One region of the Mesorhizobium sp. B1-1-8 genome, then DNA from elsewhere that is predicted to be linked to it. Evidence: predicted binding sites of a transcription regulator. Region 1 holds the regulator's gene; the other holds the start of a gene.

Region 1 (7,591 bases):
AGCCGACCACCGGGATGCCCTCGTCGAGCGCCTTCTGCACCGCCGGGCCGATTGCCGAGGCATCCTGTGCCAGGATGATCAGCGCATTGGCGCCCTGCGAGATCAGGCTTTCGACGTCGGTCAGCTGCTTGCCCGGATTGGACTGCGCGTCGGCGGAAATATACTTGTCGCCGGCGGCCTCGATGGCCGCCTTCATCGCCGCTTCATCCGTCTTCCAGCGCTCTTCCTGGAAGTTCGACCACGAAACGCCGATCACCTTGTCCTTCGCCTCGGCGACCGACGCCAACGTCAGCGACATGGCAACACCCGCCAGTATGGCGGCTGCGAATTTCTTCATGATATTCCTCCCTGCGCCCTGTGCGGCGCGACCAGACTGGCCCGTAGGCCGGCACAGAGGCTTTTTTCGAGCCTCAAAAAAAATACTGACCCGGGGCAATAGCCCTGTCAACTGCGATTCTGATGGTTTCTGATCGGCTCGAAACTTTTTTCGAGTGCCGCAATAAATAATGACAGCTCTACTGGCTTCTGCCACTATCCTGGAGCAAAAACAAAAAACTACTGCGGTTCGGCGGTTTTCCAACAAAACTGAACCGCTGGCGCATCGCCGACGGCCCATGCATCATCACAAGGCCGCGATGACCGGGAGGAAATGCGAAGCCATGTCGGTCGGAATCCGCCACGACGATCTGCGCCGGCGCAACCGCGGCATGGTGATTTCGGCCGTGCGCCGGGTCGGCCAGCCGTCGCGGACGGAGATCGCCGCCACCACGGGGCTGAGCCACTCGACCATTTCGGCAATCTCCGCCGACCTGATCCAGGAAGGCATTCTTGCCGAGAGCAAGTCCAGCGAGACCGCTTCGCTGAAGCGCGGGCGGCCTCAGGTCGGCCTTGCCCTCAATCCGGAAGCCGCCGCGGTAGTGACCGTGGTGCTGTCGCTGAATTTCCTCTCGGTCGCCGTCATCGACTATACGGGCCAGGTCGTCGCCGAGGAGCAGCGGCGCCTCGACACGCTGACGATATCGCGCGACGCGTTGATCGGCGAATGCGTTGGCATAGTCCGGCGCCGGCTGGAGGACCCGGACCTCGACATCGGCAGCGTCGCCCGCATCGCAATGGGCATCCAGGGCATCACCGATTCCCATGCCCGCGCCATGCTGTGGTCGCCGATCACGCCACTGACCGACATCCCTTTTGCCGACATTCTGGAGAAGGAATTCGGCATTCCGGCCACCATGGAGAATGACTGCAACATGATGGCGGTGGCGCTGCAATGGCGCGATCCCGACCGCTACCGCGACAATTTCATCGCCATCCTGTTGTCGCACGGCATCGGCATGGGCCTGGTGCTGAAGGGCGAGCTTTTCACCGGCACGCATTCCTCGGGCGGCGAGTTCGGCCATATGATCCATCGGCCGGGCGGCGCGCTCTGCCGCTGCGGGCGGCGCGGCTGCGTCGAGGCCTATGCCGGCAACTACGCCATCTGGCGCAGCGCCATGAAGATGAGCGAGGACGCCGAACCGGTCGATGTCGGCGATGCCGACATGCGGGCGCTCGCAGCAAAGGCGAGGCTGCAGGACGGCCCGGAGCGCGAGGCCTATCGGCGGGCGGGCGAGGCGCTGGGCTTCGGCCTCGGCAGCCTGTTCGCGCTGATCGATCCCGCACCTGTCGCCATGGTCGGCGTCAGCGCGGCCGCCTTCGATCTGATCGAGCCGGCGCTGCGCGAGGCGATCGCCCAGACCGCGGGCGGCCAGCACTCGACATCGATCTCCTTCGACACCGAGCCGAACGAACTGCCGCTGATCCGCGAAGGCTGCGCCATGCGTGCGCTGAGCTTCGTCGACCAGGAGATTTTTGCGCCGGGCGTGCAGGCGCGAACTGGCACGGCAGGCAAGAACGTGGCCTGATCAATCCTCGCGGATCGCGTAACCCGCCCCGCGGATGGTGCGGATCACGTCCGGCATGCGGCCGTTGTTGACCGCCTTGCGCAGGCGCCCGACATGCACGTCCACCGTGCGCTCGTCGATATAGATCGTCTCGCCCCAGACATTGTCGAGCAACTGGCTGCGCGAGAACACCCGGCCGGGATGCCGCATCATGAACTCGAGCAGCCGGAACTCGGTCGGCCCGAGCCGGATCTCGCTCTTCTTGCGGTAGACGCGGTGCGACTCGCGGTCGAGCACGATATCGCCCACCTTGAGCACGCTGGACAGCACTTCCGGCTTGGCGCGGCGCAGCAGCGCCTTGATCCGCGCCATGAATTCCGGCGTCGAGAACGGCTTGACCAGATAGTCGTCGGCGCCGGTCGAGAGGCCGCGCACCCGGTCGCTTTCTTCACCCCGCGCGGTCAGCATGATGATCGGCAGCCGCTCGGTCTCGGGACGCATCCTGAGGCGGCGGCAAAGCTCGATGCCGGAAACCGCCGGCACCATCCAGTCGAGCACCAAAAGGTCGGGCACGTTCTCCTGCAGGCGGATCTCGGCTTCGTCGCCTCGTGTCACCACCTCGACCTGATAGCCTTCGGATTCGAGGTTGTAGCGGAGCAGCACGCCCAGCGGCTCCTCGTCCTCCACCACCATGATGCGCGGCGCGATCATCGGCAGGTTACCCTTGTTGTCAGGTGGCCGGTGTCGACATCGCGGTCTCGTCCTGCTTCGGACGGTTCGCGGGCAATTGCGTGCCGGTCAACACATAATAGGCGTTCTCGGCGATGTTGGTGACATGGTCGCCGATGCGCTCCAGGTTCTTGGCGCAAAACAGAAGATGCGTGCAAGCCGTGATGTTGCGCGGATCCTCCATCATGTAGGTCAGGAGTTCACGGAACACGGACGTGTATTTGACGTCGATGCGTTCGTCGGCATTGCGCAGCGTGGCGAGTGCCGTGGCGTCGCCCGCCGTATATTCCTGGATGACGGCCTGGACCTGGATCAGCACCATCTGCGCCATCGAGTCGATCGAATGCGAAAGATCGCGGGGTGCTGCGCTGATGCCGACCGAGCCGACGCGCTTGGCGATGTTCTTGGCCAGGTCGCCGATGCGCTCGAGGTCGCCGGCCATGCGGATCGAGCCGACCACGTGGCGCAGATCGTCTGCCATCGGCTGCCGCTTGGCGATGAGCGTGATGGCACGGTCGTCGAGTTCACGCTGGCGCGCGTCCATGATGGCGTCGTCGGAGACGACGCGCTGTGCGAGCGCGTTGTCGGAATTGAGCAGGGCCTTGGTCGAGGCGCCGACCATGGACGCGGCAAGATCGCCCATGTCACGGATGAGCCGGCTGATCTGCCCGAGATCCTCGTCGAAGGAAGCGACAGTATGTTCGGCCATGATTTATGTCCTCGTGTGAACTCAGCCGAAGCGGCCGGTGATGTAGTCCTGCGTGCGCTTCTCGCGAGGCGAGGTGAAGATCTTCTCCGTCCGGTCGAACTCGACCAGTTCGCCAAGATACATGAACGCCGTCTGCCGCGACACGCGCGCCGCCTGCTGCATGTTGTGGGTGACGATGACGATCGTGTAGTCGGCCTGCAACTCGTCGATCAGTTCCTCGATCTTGGCGGTCGACAGCGGATCGAGCGCCGAGGCCGGCTCGTCGAGCAGGATGACCTCGGGCTTCACCGCCACGGTGCGGGCGATGCAGAGGCGCTGCTGCTGGCCGCCCGAGAGGCTGAGGCCGCTGGCGTTGAGCTTGTCCTTGACCTCGGTCCAAAGCGCTGCGCGTTTCAGCGCCTGCTCGACGCGGCCGTCCATTTCGGCCTTGCTGATCTTCTCATAGAGCCTGACGCCGAAGGCGATGTTCTCGTAGATCGACATCGGGAACGGCGTCGGCTTCTGGAACACCATGCCGATCTTGGTCCTGAGCAGGTTGAGGTCCTGCGAGCGGTCGAGGATGTTTTTGCCGTCGAGCAGTACCTGGCCGTCGGCGGTCTGCTTCGGGTAGAGCTCGTAGATGCGGTTGAAGACGCGCAGCAGCGTCGACTTTCCGCAGCCCGACGGGCCGATGAAGGCGGTGACGCTGCGCTCCGGCAAGGACAGGCTGATGTCCTTCAGCGCCTTTGACTGGCCGTAATAGAAGTTGAGGTTCTTGACCTCGATCTTGGCTTTCTCGACGGTCGTGTCGGCTACGTTCAAATCGGTGGACAACATCGGTTTCATCTGTCCTCTCTGCGTCCGGTAAGGCTGCGGGCGAAGATGCTCAGCCCAAGAACCGTAAGGGTGATTATGAGTGCGCCGGTCCACGCCAGTTGCTGCCATTCTTCATAGGGGCTGAGAGCGAACTGGAAGATGGTCACCGGCAGGCTGGCCATTGGCGCGTTGAGGTTGCTCGACCAGAACTGGTTGTTGAGCGCCGTGAAGAGCAGCGGCGCCGTCTCGCCGGAGATGCGGGCGATCGCCAGCAATATGCCGGTGACGATGCCGGAAAGTGCGGCGCGATAGGCAACCGAACGGATGACGACCCAGCGCGGCGCGCCGATCGCGGTGCCGGCTTCGCGCAAGGCGTTCGGCACCAAATTCAGCATGTCCTCGGTGGTGCGCACAACAACCGGGATGACCAGGATGGCCAGCGCGACGGCGCCGGCGATTGCCGAGAAGTGCCCCATCGGCCGCACCATCAGCTCATAGACGAACAGGCCGATGATGATCGAGGGCGCCGACAACAGAATGTCGTTGATGAAGCGCACGATCGTCGTCAGGCGCGAGAAGCGGCCGTATTCGGCCATGTAGGTCCCGGCCAGGACACCGATCGGCGTCCCGACGACGACGCCGATGACGGTCATCACCACGCTGCCGTAGATGGCATTGAGCAGGCCGCCGGCATCGCCGGGCGGCGGAGTCATTTCGGTGAACACGGCCAGCGAAACGCCGGACAGGCCCTTGTAGATCAGTGCGCCGAGGATCAGCGCCAGCCAGGCAAGGCCGATGCCGGCGGCGACGACGCACAGCGTCATCATCACGCCATTCTTCCTCTTGCGGCTCTGATGAAGCGATTCAGCTGTCGACATCGGTCAGGCTCCCGTGCGGGCGTCGATGCGCATCAGCATATAGCGTGCGATGGCAAGGATGAGGAACGTGATGACAAACAGGATCAGGCCCAGCGCCACCAGCGAAGAGGTGTAGAGTGAGCCATCGGCCTCGGTGAATTCATTGGCGATGGTTGCGGAAATCGTCGTCGCCGGCGCGAACAGCGAGGCGCTGATGCGGTGCGCGTTGCCGATGACAAAGGTGACCGCCATGGTTTCGCCGAGCGCGCGGCCGAGGCCGAGCATGACGCCGCCCATGATGCCGACGCGGGTATAGGGAATGACCACCCGCCGCGTGACTTCCCAGGTCGTGCAGCCGATTCCGTAGGCCGATTCCTTGAGCACCGCCGGCACCGTGTCGAACACGTCCTTGGTGATCGAGGTGATGAACGGCAGCACCATGATGGCCAGGATCAGCGACGACGTCAGCAGGCCGATGCCGTAAGGCGGGCCGGCGAACAGGCTGGAAAGCCCGGGCACGTTGTGAAAAACGTTGATGATGACGGGCTGTACCATCGTCTGCAGGAACGGCGCGAACACGAACAGGCCCCAGATGCCGTAGATGATCGAGGGGATGCCGGCCAGAAGCTCGACGGCGATGCCGATTGGACGCCGCAGCGGTCTCGGGCAAAGCTCGGTAAGAAAGATGGCGATGCCGATGCCGATGGGAACCGCGATCAGAATTGCGATGGCCGACGTAACGATAGTGCCGTAGATCGGCGACAGCGCGCCGAAATTCTCGGTGACCGGGTTCCACGCCTCGGTCGTCAGAAACGAGAAGCCGAACTTCGACAGTGCCTCCCATGAGCCGGCAAACAGCGAGATCGCAACCCCACCGAGGATGAGCAGGACGAGAGCGGCGGAAACGCGGGTCGCCTCGCGGAACACCATATCCGTGAAGGCGAAGCGCCGGACTGTCGCATCCCTGGATCGCATGGTGCTCGACGCCGGCGTGGCTTCTGAAACGGTGGTCATCTAGCCCCTCGTGCTCGAAAGAAGGCAGGAGGGCGCCGTCGGCGCCCTCCTGCGGCAAAGAGAGTTACTTGGCGGCGTAGAGCGACTTGCCGTCGCTGCCGACGATGTCCTTGCTCCACATTTCCTCGACGCTCTTGACGACCTTGTCGGGCATCGGAACGTAGTCGAGTTCAGCCGCCATCTTGTCGCCCTTGGCATAGGACCAGGCGAAGAACTTGAGGGCTTCGCTGGTGGCCGCGGCGTCGGCGGGCTTCTTGTACAGAAGGATCCAGGTCGCGGACGTCATCGGCCAGGATTCGGCACCGGCCTGATTGGCGAGAATGACGCCATAGCCCGGCTGCGAGCTCCAGTCGGCATTGGCTGCCGCGGCCGAGAACGCCTTCGCGGTCGGCTCGACCTTCTTGCCGTCCTTGTTCACCATTTCGGTGTAGGTCAGCTTGTTCTGCTTGGCATAAGCATATTCGACATAGCCGATCGCGCCGCCGGTCTGCGACACGTTGTTGGCAACGCCTTCATTGCCCTTGGCGCCGATACCAACCGGCCATTCGAGCGCGGTGTTGACGCCGACCTTGGACTTCCAGTCGGCGTTCACGTCAGCCAGATAGTAGCTGAAGTTGAACGTGGTGCCCGAGCCGTCCGAACGATGGACAACGGCAATAGCCTGGTCGGGCAGCTTGACCTTGGGGTTGAGCTTCTTGATCGCCGGGTCGTTCCAGTTGGTGATCTTGCCGACGAAGATATCGGCCAGCGTCGGGCCGTCGAGGACGAGCTCGCCCGGCTTGATGCCCGCGAGATTGACGACGGGCACGATGCCGCCCATCACCATCGGGAACTGGGCGAGACCGGTGGCGTCGAGGTCTTCACCCTTCAGCGGCGCGTCGGAAGCACCGAAGGTAACGGTCTTGGCCTTGATCTGCTTGACGCCGCCGCCGGAACCGATCGACTGGTAGTTGAGGCCGGTGCCGGTCTCTTTTTTGTAGGCGTCGGCCCACTTGGCATAGATCGGGTAGGGGAACGTCGCGCCAGCGCCCGAGATGTCTGCCGCAAACGCTGCGGACATGGTGAGGGTGGACGCCGCAGCCATTGCAATCGCAACGGCCGCCGAGCGGATGAAATGTCTCATGTGGCCTGCTCCTGTTCGGAAGATGGTCTCTCGGCACCCTTTTGTTTTGGCGCCCGCCGAGGGCAATAGCCTTCGATTATTACAGTCGCATGACAGTTTCATGTCAGCCCGGTAACGCCTGAACAGCGATGTCTGGAGTGGCCTCGGATGGCCTTGGCGAACCAGCCGGAGTTTATCGCGCGAATCAGTAACTTGTATGGCTTTTGATCCCGGCGGCCGGGTTGCGGCCGCCGGGAAATAAAATCCGGACGAGAGCGCGTTGCCTGAATGCCAGAGCGTATCATGGCCTAGCCATCGCCGAAAACAGGTCCGTTGGGGTAGAATGACGCTGTTTCTTGCCGGCGGTCGCCGCTCCCGCCCGTAATCAAGAGGCGGAATCGATGGTTTTATTGTCCGGGCTTGGCGTTTCATTTGGTATGGTGCGATCGCACCATACGCCTGCGTCAGGCGTTCAGGGCGGCGGCGACTGACGGACGGTGAT
Region 2 (7,591 bases), 2.7 Mb from region 1:
GACAGCGATCTTGATCTATTCATAGACTATGATCCGGTGCGGCGCTTTTCTCTGATCGACCTCGTCGGCATCAAACAATTTCTCGAAGAGAAGATGTCGGCGGAAATCGACATCACCACACGAGACAGCCTCCATCCGATGTTGAAGGCCGATATCGAACGATCCGCCGTGCGCATATTCTGATGGCACCCCGCCGGGTCAAGCCGATTCTGGCCGAGATCCTCGCCGCCCTGGATGGCATCGCTGCCGCTACCGCCCGCAAGACATTGGAAGACTTTCGCACCGATTGGCTGCTTCGCCATGGCGTCGAGCGCGGCATCGAGATCATTTCCGAAGCCGCCCGGCACATTCCAGACGATCTGACCGGCCTTGCTCCAGAGATTCCCTGGAAACAGATTCGTGGGATAAGGCGACATCCTGCGTCACAAGACCTCCGACGTGATTGTCTGGGCCGTGGTGGTTGACAGTTTGCCGCCATTGCGTCTTGCCGTTGAGCGCATGCTCGATGCAACTGAGCGCCAGTTGCGCAAGTAACCGGTTTTTTCCGCGCCGCCTCGACCGTGTTCCAAAATACCGCTTGCAATACGCAATCAGTCGAGTTACCCATTAACCACTTGCAAATTACAACTGGTTTAGGAGGCAATCGTGTCCAAGCTGCGTGTCAATGCTTTCACCCTGTCGCTCGACGGTTTCGGCGCCGGGCCCCATCAGAGTCTCAACACACCCCTGGGCGTCGGTGGCGAAAATCTGCACAAATGGATGATCAAGACCCGCTCGTTCCATCAGATGATCGGCAAGGATGGCGGGACCACGGATACGGACGAGGCATTCGCGGCGCGCAGCTTCGAGAATGTCGGCGCCTGGATTCTCGGCCGCAACATGTTCGGGCCGATCCGCGGCGAGTGGCCGGATGACAGCTGGAAGGGCTGGTGGGGCAACAACCCGCCCTATCATGTGCCGACCTTTGTGCTGACGCATTACAAGCGCGATCCCATCGTGATGGAAGGCGGCACGACCTTTTATTTCGTCACCGACGGCATCCATTCGGCTCTCGAACAGGCGAAGGCAGCGGCCGGCGGCAAGGATGTGCGGGTTGGCGGCGGCGTTTCGACGGTCAGGCAGTATCTGCAAGAGCAGCTTATCGACGAGATGCATCTGGCGATCTCGCCGCTGCTGCTCGGCTCCGGCGAGCACCTTTTCGCCGGCCTCGACATGCTCAAGCTCGGCTATCAATGCACCGAACAGGTTGCCACGACCGATGCCACGCATGTCATCATCAAGCGCAAATCCTGAGGCCGACGGGAGATCGCCGGAACGCGGATTTGCCGCGTTCCGGCTTTTTGCTCAGCCCTTGGGCAGATAGGAAATCGTCCCGGCCAGGTCGGTGTCGTCGATCAGCTGAAAGCGGCTGTCGCTGCCGGCCTGACGCGCAGCGACGTAGGGCGCGTATTGCGGATCGGTGGTGAAGGATTCCGCCGCCTTTGCCGACGGAAATGTCATCAGGGCAATCAGGCTGGTGTCGAGCGGCTTGCCCTCGAGCGTCTTCACATTGCCGCTGCGCGCCAGATAGCGGCCGCCATGCTTGTGCACCAGATCGTGCACCGAGGCCGCGTAAGCCGGCACCCATTTGTCGTCCTTCACCTTGATGTCGGCAATCACATACACAGTCACGGTCGTAAGTCTCCATTGTTGTTCGGCACCGAAAAGCCCGGTGACGTGACCGCTGCCTCCCACGACAACGCCGGACCGCTCCAGTCACCGATCTGTACCGGGCATGCCGGTACAGCTTCTGTACTGGCTGCAGGGGCGGTTAGCGCCTATGGTTCGGCTCAACGACGGGGGCCAACAGATGACGCAAGCCGGATACAAGCAGTTTTGCCCGCTCTCGATGGCAGCGGAACTCTTATGCACGCGCTGGACGATGGTGCTGCTGCGCGAGCTGGTGGCGGGATCGACGCGCTTCAACGACCTGCGCCGCGGCGTCCCCAAAATGTCGCCGACGCTGCTGTCGCAGCGGCTGAAGGAACTCGAGACCGCCGGCATCGTCGAACGGGCGGAGCTGGCGACTGAGAAGGGCATTTTCGAATACCGGCTCACCGAAGCCGGCAAGGATTTGCGCCCGGTGGTCGAGGCGATGGGGTTCTGGGGTCAAAAATGGGTGGAAGCCAGGCTGTCGCTCAAGAACCTCGATCCGTCGCTCTTGATGTGGGACATGCGCCGCAACCTGAACCCCAGTCCGCTGCCCGATGGACGCACGGTGATACAGTTTTTGTATCACGACCTGCCGGCGTCGAAACGATCGTGGTGGCTGATCGTCGAAAAGCACGGCGAGGTCGACCTTTGCTGGTACGATCCGGGATTCGAGGTCGATCTCTATGTCTCGACCGACCTGTGCACCATGACGTCGATCTGGATGGGGCTGACGACGGTCCACAAGGAGCGCGACAAAGTGGCGCTGACGGGAGACCTCGACATCGCAGCCAAGATGCAGACGTGGCTCGGCCTCAGCCCGTTCGCGGTCATGCCGAAACGGGCTGCCGCATAATCGGCGTCAGTATTTCGCCGGCACGTAGAGCTCGCGCGGCAGCACCTGGCGCTCATATTCCGGATTGAAGACGCGTTCCGGCAGCGTGATCTCCTCATGCGGAACCTCCTCGTAAGGCATCTGCTGCAGCAGGTGGTCGATGCAGTTCAGCCGCGCCCGCTTCTTGTCGTTGCCTTCGACGATGAACCACGGCGCCTCCGGAATGTTGGTGCGGGCAAAAGTCTCTTCCTTGGCCTTGGTGTACTGCTCCCAGCGCACGCGCGACTGCAGGTCCATCGGCGACAGCTTCCACTGCTTCATCGGATCATGGATGCGCATAAGGAAGCGCATCTGCTGCTCCTCGTCGGTGATCGAGAACCAGTATTTCACCAGCGTGACGCCGGAGCGCACCAGCATGCGCTCGAATTCCGGCACGTCATGGAAGAACTCTTCCACCTGATCCGGGGTGGCGAAACCCATCACCCTCTCGACGCCGGAGCGGTTGTACCAGGAGCGGTCGAACAGCACGATCTCGCCGCCGGCCGGCAGATGCGGCACATAGCGCTGGAAATACCATTGCGACTTCTCGCGCTCTGTCGGCGCCGGCAGCGCCACGACGCGGCAGATACGCGGGTTGAGGCGCTGGGTGATGCGCTTGATGACGCCGCCCTTGCCGGCGGAGTCGCGGCCCTCGAAGATCACCACCAGCTTCTTCTTGTGATAGGCGACCCAGGACTGCAGCTTGATCAGTTCCGATTGCAGCCTCAGCAGGTCGCGGAAATATTGCATGCGCTCGATCGAAGGCGGATGCGACTGCTTGTAGATCTTGGCGATCTCCAGCGACAGCGCCGGCTCCGACAGCTCCAGCTCATAGTCCTCGTCGAGCGTGTCGGCGAGTTCCGCTTCCAGCCAGTCCTTGGCCCCGGAATTCGGTTTGGTCTCGTTCATCTCTGATGCTCCGCGTGCCAGCCTGCCTCTGTCGGGAGGACGGTGCGCCGCGGCGACGGGCACCCGTCCTGAGCCGACTTCAATATAGACCGGCGGTGACGGTTTTATTGCAGGAAATCGCTGCCGGCATCGCTGCCGCCCGGCCATGCGATGTGATTGGGCCACGGTTCCGCGGGGGGCGACAAGACGCGGCAATTGTCCTACAAATACTTGTCTCATTCCGACCCCGCCGATGGCGGCGCGTCCCTTCAACGAAATCGCGAGGACCGACATGGAATACCGCACGCTTGGCCGTTCCGGCCTGAAGGTTTCGACACTGACGCTCTGCACCATGACGTTCGGCGGGGCGGGCCCGTTCGCGGCCGTCGGCAATTCCGATCTCTCGGAAGCCAGGCGCATCATCGATACCTGCATCGATGCCGGCATCAACCTCATCGACACCGCCAATGTCTATTCGAACGGCCTGTCGGAAGAGATCATCGGCGAGGCGCTCGGCGGCAAGCGCAAGAACGACGTGCTGATCGCCTCGAAGGCGCGCATGCGGATCGGTACCGGACCCAATGACGAAGGCCTGTCGCGCCATCATCTGATCCGCGAATGCGAGATGAGCCTGAGGCGGCTGAAGACCGACGTCATCGACATCTATTTCCTGCATGAATGGGATGGCCTCACGCCGCTCGAGGAGACGATCGCGGCTCTCGACACTTTGGTCGGCCAGGGCAAGGTGCGCTATGTCGGCTGCTCCAACTATTCCGGCTGGCAGGTGATGAAGGCGCTGGCGATCAGCGACAGCCGCCATCAGCCGCGCTTCGTCACCCAGCAGATCCACTACACGCTGGAGGCGCGCGAGGCCGAATACGAATTGCTGCCGATCTCGGTCGACCAGGGCCTCGGCGTGCTGGTGTGGAGTCCGCTTGCCGGCGGGCTGCTCTCGGGAAAATACCGCCGCGACAGCCCGACCGCGCGCCAGCTCGCCGGCTGGTCGGAACCGCCGATCCGCGACGAGGACCGGCTGTGGCGGATCGTCGATCAACTGGTCGAGATCGGCAGCGCACGGGGTGTGTCCGCAGCGCAGGTGGCATTGGCCTGGCTGCTCGGCCGCCCTGCCGTCAGTTCGCTGGTGATCGGCGCCCGCAACGAAGCCCAGCTCAAGGACAATCTTGCCGCGGCTGCCCTGGCGCTGACCACCGAGGAGCGACAGCAACTTGACGCCGTCAGCCGGCCGCCGGTGCTCTATCCCTACTGGCACCAGCAATTCACGGCCAGGGACCGCTTCGGCCGGGCCGATCTGGTGCTCGACCGCAGCGACATCTGAGAGCCCGCGATAAAACGCCAGATTTCGGGGTCTGGTTTAATCTGGCCGCTGAGCGCGAAATATTTGTAGAGGACGAGCAGCGTCGGCGAAGCGCTCACGGTCGGCCGGCATGTTGAAATGCCGGAATTTGTCGAGCTTCATCAGCACGGCGTTCGCGTTGTCGGCGCGAATTGGCCGGTCCTTGACGATCGAGGGAACGTCCGGGCACCCCCGTGACGTCGCCGAATTCGAGGTCGACAAGCAGGCCGGGATCGAAGTAGCGGGCGAATTCCTTGAGATCGTAATAATACATGCTGGGCGAAAACGGCAGCCGGTTGACGGGTACCGCGGCCGGACTCGGGACGAACGGTTCCTCCAGCTTGTTGTAGTAATTCACCCGGTCGCGGACCGATTTATCGGACAGCCGCGCCTGCTGCAGCCGGCTGGTCAGCCGACTGCGGAAAAAGGCCTGAGGAGCAGCGTCGCGCGCGAAATTGCGCGCATAGTAGAACGCCTTTGCGGCGGTGCGTGAAATCGTGGCCATGCGTTAATTGATTCAGAAACCCAATCAACGGTTCTTTGAACCGTACCCCGGCGCTCCCTACACCATTGTGCCAGCCAACTTGCAAGCCTGGATCGCGCGGGCCGATCGATCCCATGCACGCCGATCGCGTCGCGATGCTTGTTGTGTTTGCCGTCCAATGCACCTAGGCAGGGCCAAGCACAATGAAAGGAAGCGATATGGCGCGAGCACCGAACTACGATCAGGAACGTAAGGAGCGCGATCGGCTGAAGGCGGCGAAGAAGGCCGAGAAGCTGGCGGCCAAGGTCGCAGCCAGGGAGCGTTCGAAACCCGAAGACAAGACCAACGCCGAAGGGGAAACGGCCAAGTAGCCCGGCCGCCTGCCGGCGATCGGCCGGCCCCGAAATAGCGCTGCCAGAACGGTTCGGTGAGACCCTATCCGGGACCGAACCGTGCTAAAGCACGTCGCGTGAAAAAGATTCACGCAACATGCTTTAGGTCTTTGTTGTTAAGCAGTCTTTGTCCCGAAACCGCTGCACACTTTCGGGCTTTAGGCAGGCGCCTTGTCGCTGACGAAGACGTTCCCTTCACGAGCAGCGGCGATGAAGGCGCGCCTGGCAATCATCGCCGGCTTGTCGCCGGCGAGAGCATCGTGGCAGGCCTGCAACGCTTCGCGATGCCTAGGACCGCGCTTGCCGGGCCAGCTGTTGAGCAGATAATCCGACGCCTCGCGAGCCGTACGCAAAAGCTGGTTGGCCCCGCCCGTGGCCGACTTCACGGTCACGGGTACTTCAAACCGATTGTTTTCCATCGCCGCTCTTACGCCATCGGCGCCGGCGAAGCGAGGCCCTAAAACCGCCTTCGCTCACAATCAGGCGGCGACGACCGCAAAGCCCCTGGCGCGCAAGCCGCGACGGTCATCGCGCAGCGAAGCGACCAGCCGGTCGCGGCTGCCGGCGATATGGGCCGAGAGCAATCGCGCAGCGCCGTCGGCGTCGCCGGCCCTGACGGCTGCCAGGATGGCGTGATGCTCGGCCCAGGCGCGGCCAAGCGCCCGCTCGTCGCGCACTTCCAGCCAGCGGGCGCGCGACAGCCTGGTCATCGCATCGCGCACGGCTCTCAGCAGAAACTCGTTGCCCGACAATCTGGCCAGCTCGATGTGGAAATCCATGCCGACGCGATGCCATTCCTCGCGCGGCGTGTCGGCGTCGCAGGAGTCGAGCATCGCCGCAATCACCTCGACGGCGCTGCGGTCCTCGAGCGCCGCGGTCAGCCGGACCGCCGCGACCTCGACCGCCTCGCGGTAGACCGCGATCTGCGCCAATTCGGCAAGGTTGATCGGCGCCACCGTCCAGCCGCGGCCGTCGCGGCCGACCAATCCTTCCGTCTCCAGGCGCAGCAGCGCTGCCCTGACCGGCGTGCGCGAGGCGCCGAAGCGGCTTTCGATCCAGCGTTCGGTCAGCCGCTCGCCCGGGCCGATTTCCAGACCGAGGATCATCTCGCGAAGCTGCCTTTCGACGTTCTGCATCTGCGACATTGTCGTTCCGCTTTTCGGAGCCGCATTGACAGCGGCCGGGTTGGGGGTCCATGACGGATACCGATTTGGTATCCCAAAACGGTATCCGGAACAATCCCGGATGTCCGGGGCAGGCAGGAAATGGCTGAGAGCGGCGCGGAACAGAGCGATTACAACATCCACTGGCGGCGCAACCTCGCCGTCTGCTTCGCCGGCTCGTTCAGCATATTGATTGCCATGACGCTGCTGCTGCCTTTCCTGCCGCTCTACGTCGAACAGCTTGGCGCCGTGGGCCATGCGGCGATCGTGCAGTGGTCGGGCATCGCCTATGGCGCGACCTTCTTTGCCGCGGCGCTGGTGGCGCCGCTGTGGGGCCGGCTCGGCGACCGCTATGGCCGCAAGCTGATGCTGGTGCGCGCCAGCTTCGGCATGGCGATCTGCATGTCGCTGACCGGCATGGTCGGGTCGGTCTGGCAATTGGTGCTGCTGAGACTGCTGATCGGCTTTGCCGGAGGCTATTCCTCGGGATCGACCATCCTTGTCGCCATGCAGACGCCGAAGGATCGCTCGGGCTGGGCGCTCGGCGTGCTGTCGGCGGGCATCACGGCCGGGTCGCTGGTTGGGCCGCTGCTCGGCGGAGCCTTGCCGCCGGCAATCGGCATTCGCGCCACCTTCCTGCTCTCCGGTGGCGCCATCTTTCTTGCCTTCCTGGCGACGACCTTGCTAATCAAGGAAAACCCGCATCCGCCAGCGGCGGAAGCCGCTTCCAATCCAAGGCCGAAAAGC

Evidence for each region. Region 1 encodes PhoB, which activates phosphate uptake and scavenging genes when phosphate is short. Its sites were predicted from a motif close to TGTCATNNANCTGTCAT; they were not measured.
Region 2: a site for PhoB is predicted at 3,568-3,584, ahead of ppk2 (polyphosphate kinase 2). Genes of this name have one in related genera too.

Annotation. Positions count from the first base shown of each region.
Region 1 is NZ_CP083956.1:1,303,725-1,311,315, reverse strand. Features, by position in the region: gene xylF (D-xylose ABC transporter substrate-binding protein) at 1-337, opposite strand, end outside; gene FJ974_RS06465 (ROK family protein) at 660-1,904, shown strand; gene phoB (phosphate regulon transcriptional regulator PhoB) at 1,905-2,594, opposite strand; gene phoU (phosphate signaling complex protein PhoU) at 2,614-3,321, opposite strand; gene pstB (phosphate ABC transporter ATP-binding protein PstB) at 3,343-4,146, opposite strand; gene pstA (phosphate ABC transporter permease PstA) at 4,143-4,994, opposite strand; gene pstC (phosphate ABC transporter permease subunit PstC) at 4,998-5,987, opposite strand; gene pstS (phosphate ABC transporter substrate-binding protein PstS) at 6,052-7,110, opposite strand.
Region 2 is NZ_CP083956.1:3,970,223-3,977,813, forward strand. Features, by position in the region: gene FJ974_RS19350 (nucleotidyltransferase family protein) at 1-183, shown strand, start outside; gene FJ974_RS19355 (DUF86 domain-containing protein) at 183-464, shown strand; gene FJ974_RS19360 (dihydrofolate reductase family protein) at 646-1,293, shown strand; gene FJ974_RS19365 (DUF1330 domain-containing protein) at 1,345-1,671, opposite strand; gene FJ974_RS19370 (winged helix-turn-helix transcriptional regulator) at 1,850-2,545, shown strand; gene ppk2 (polyphosphate kinase 2) at 2,552-3,472, opposite strand; gene FJ974_RS19380 (aldo/keto reductase) at 3,744-4,787, shown strand; gene FJ974_RS19385 (hypothetical protein) at 4,882-5,310, opposite strand; gene FJ974_RS19390 (hypothetical protein) at 5,508-5,660, shown strand; gene FJ974_RS19395 (DUF982 domain-containing protein) at 5,840-6,073, opposite strand; gene FJ974_RS19400 (GntR family transcriptional regulator) at 6,161-6,826, opposite strand; gene FJ974_RS19405 (multidrug efflux MFS transporter) at 6,947-7,591, shown strand, end outside.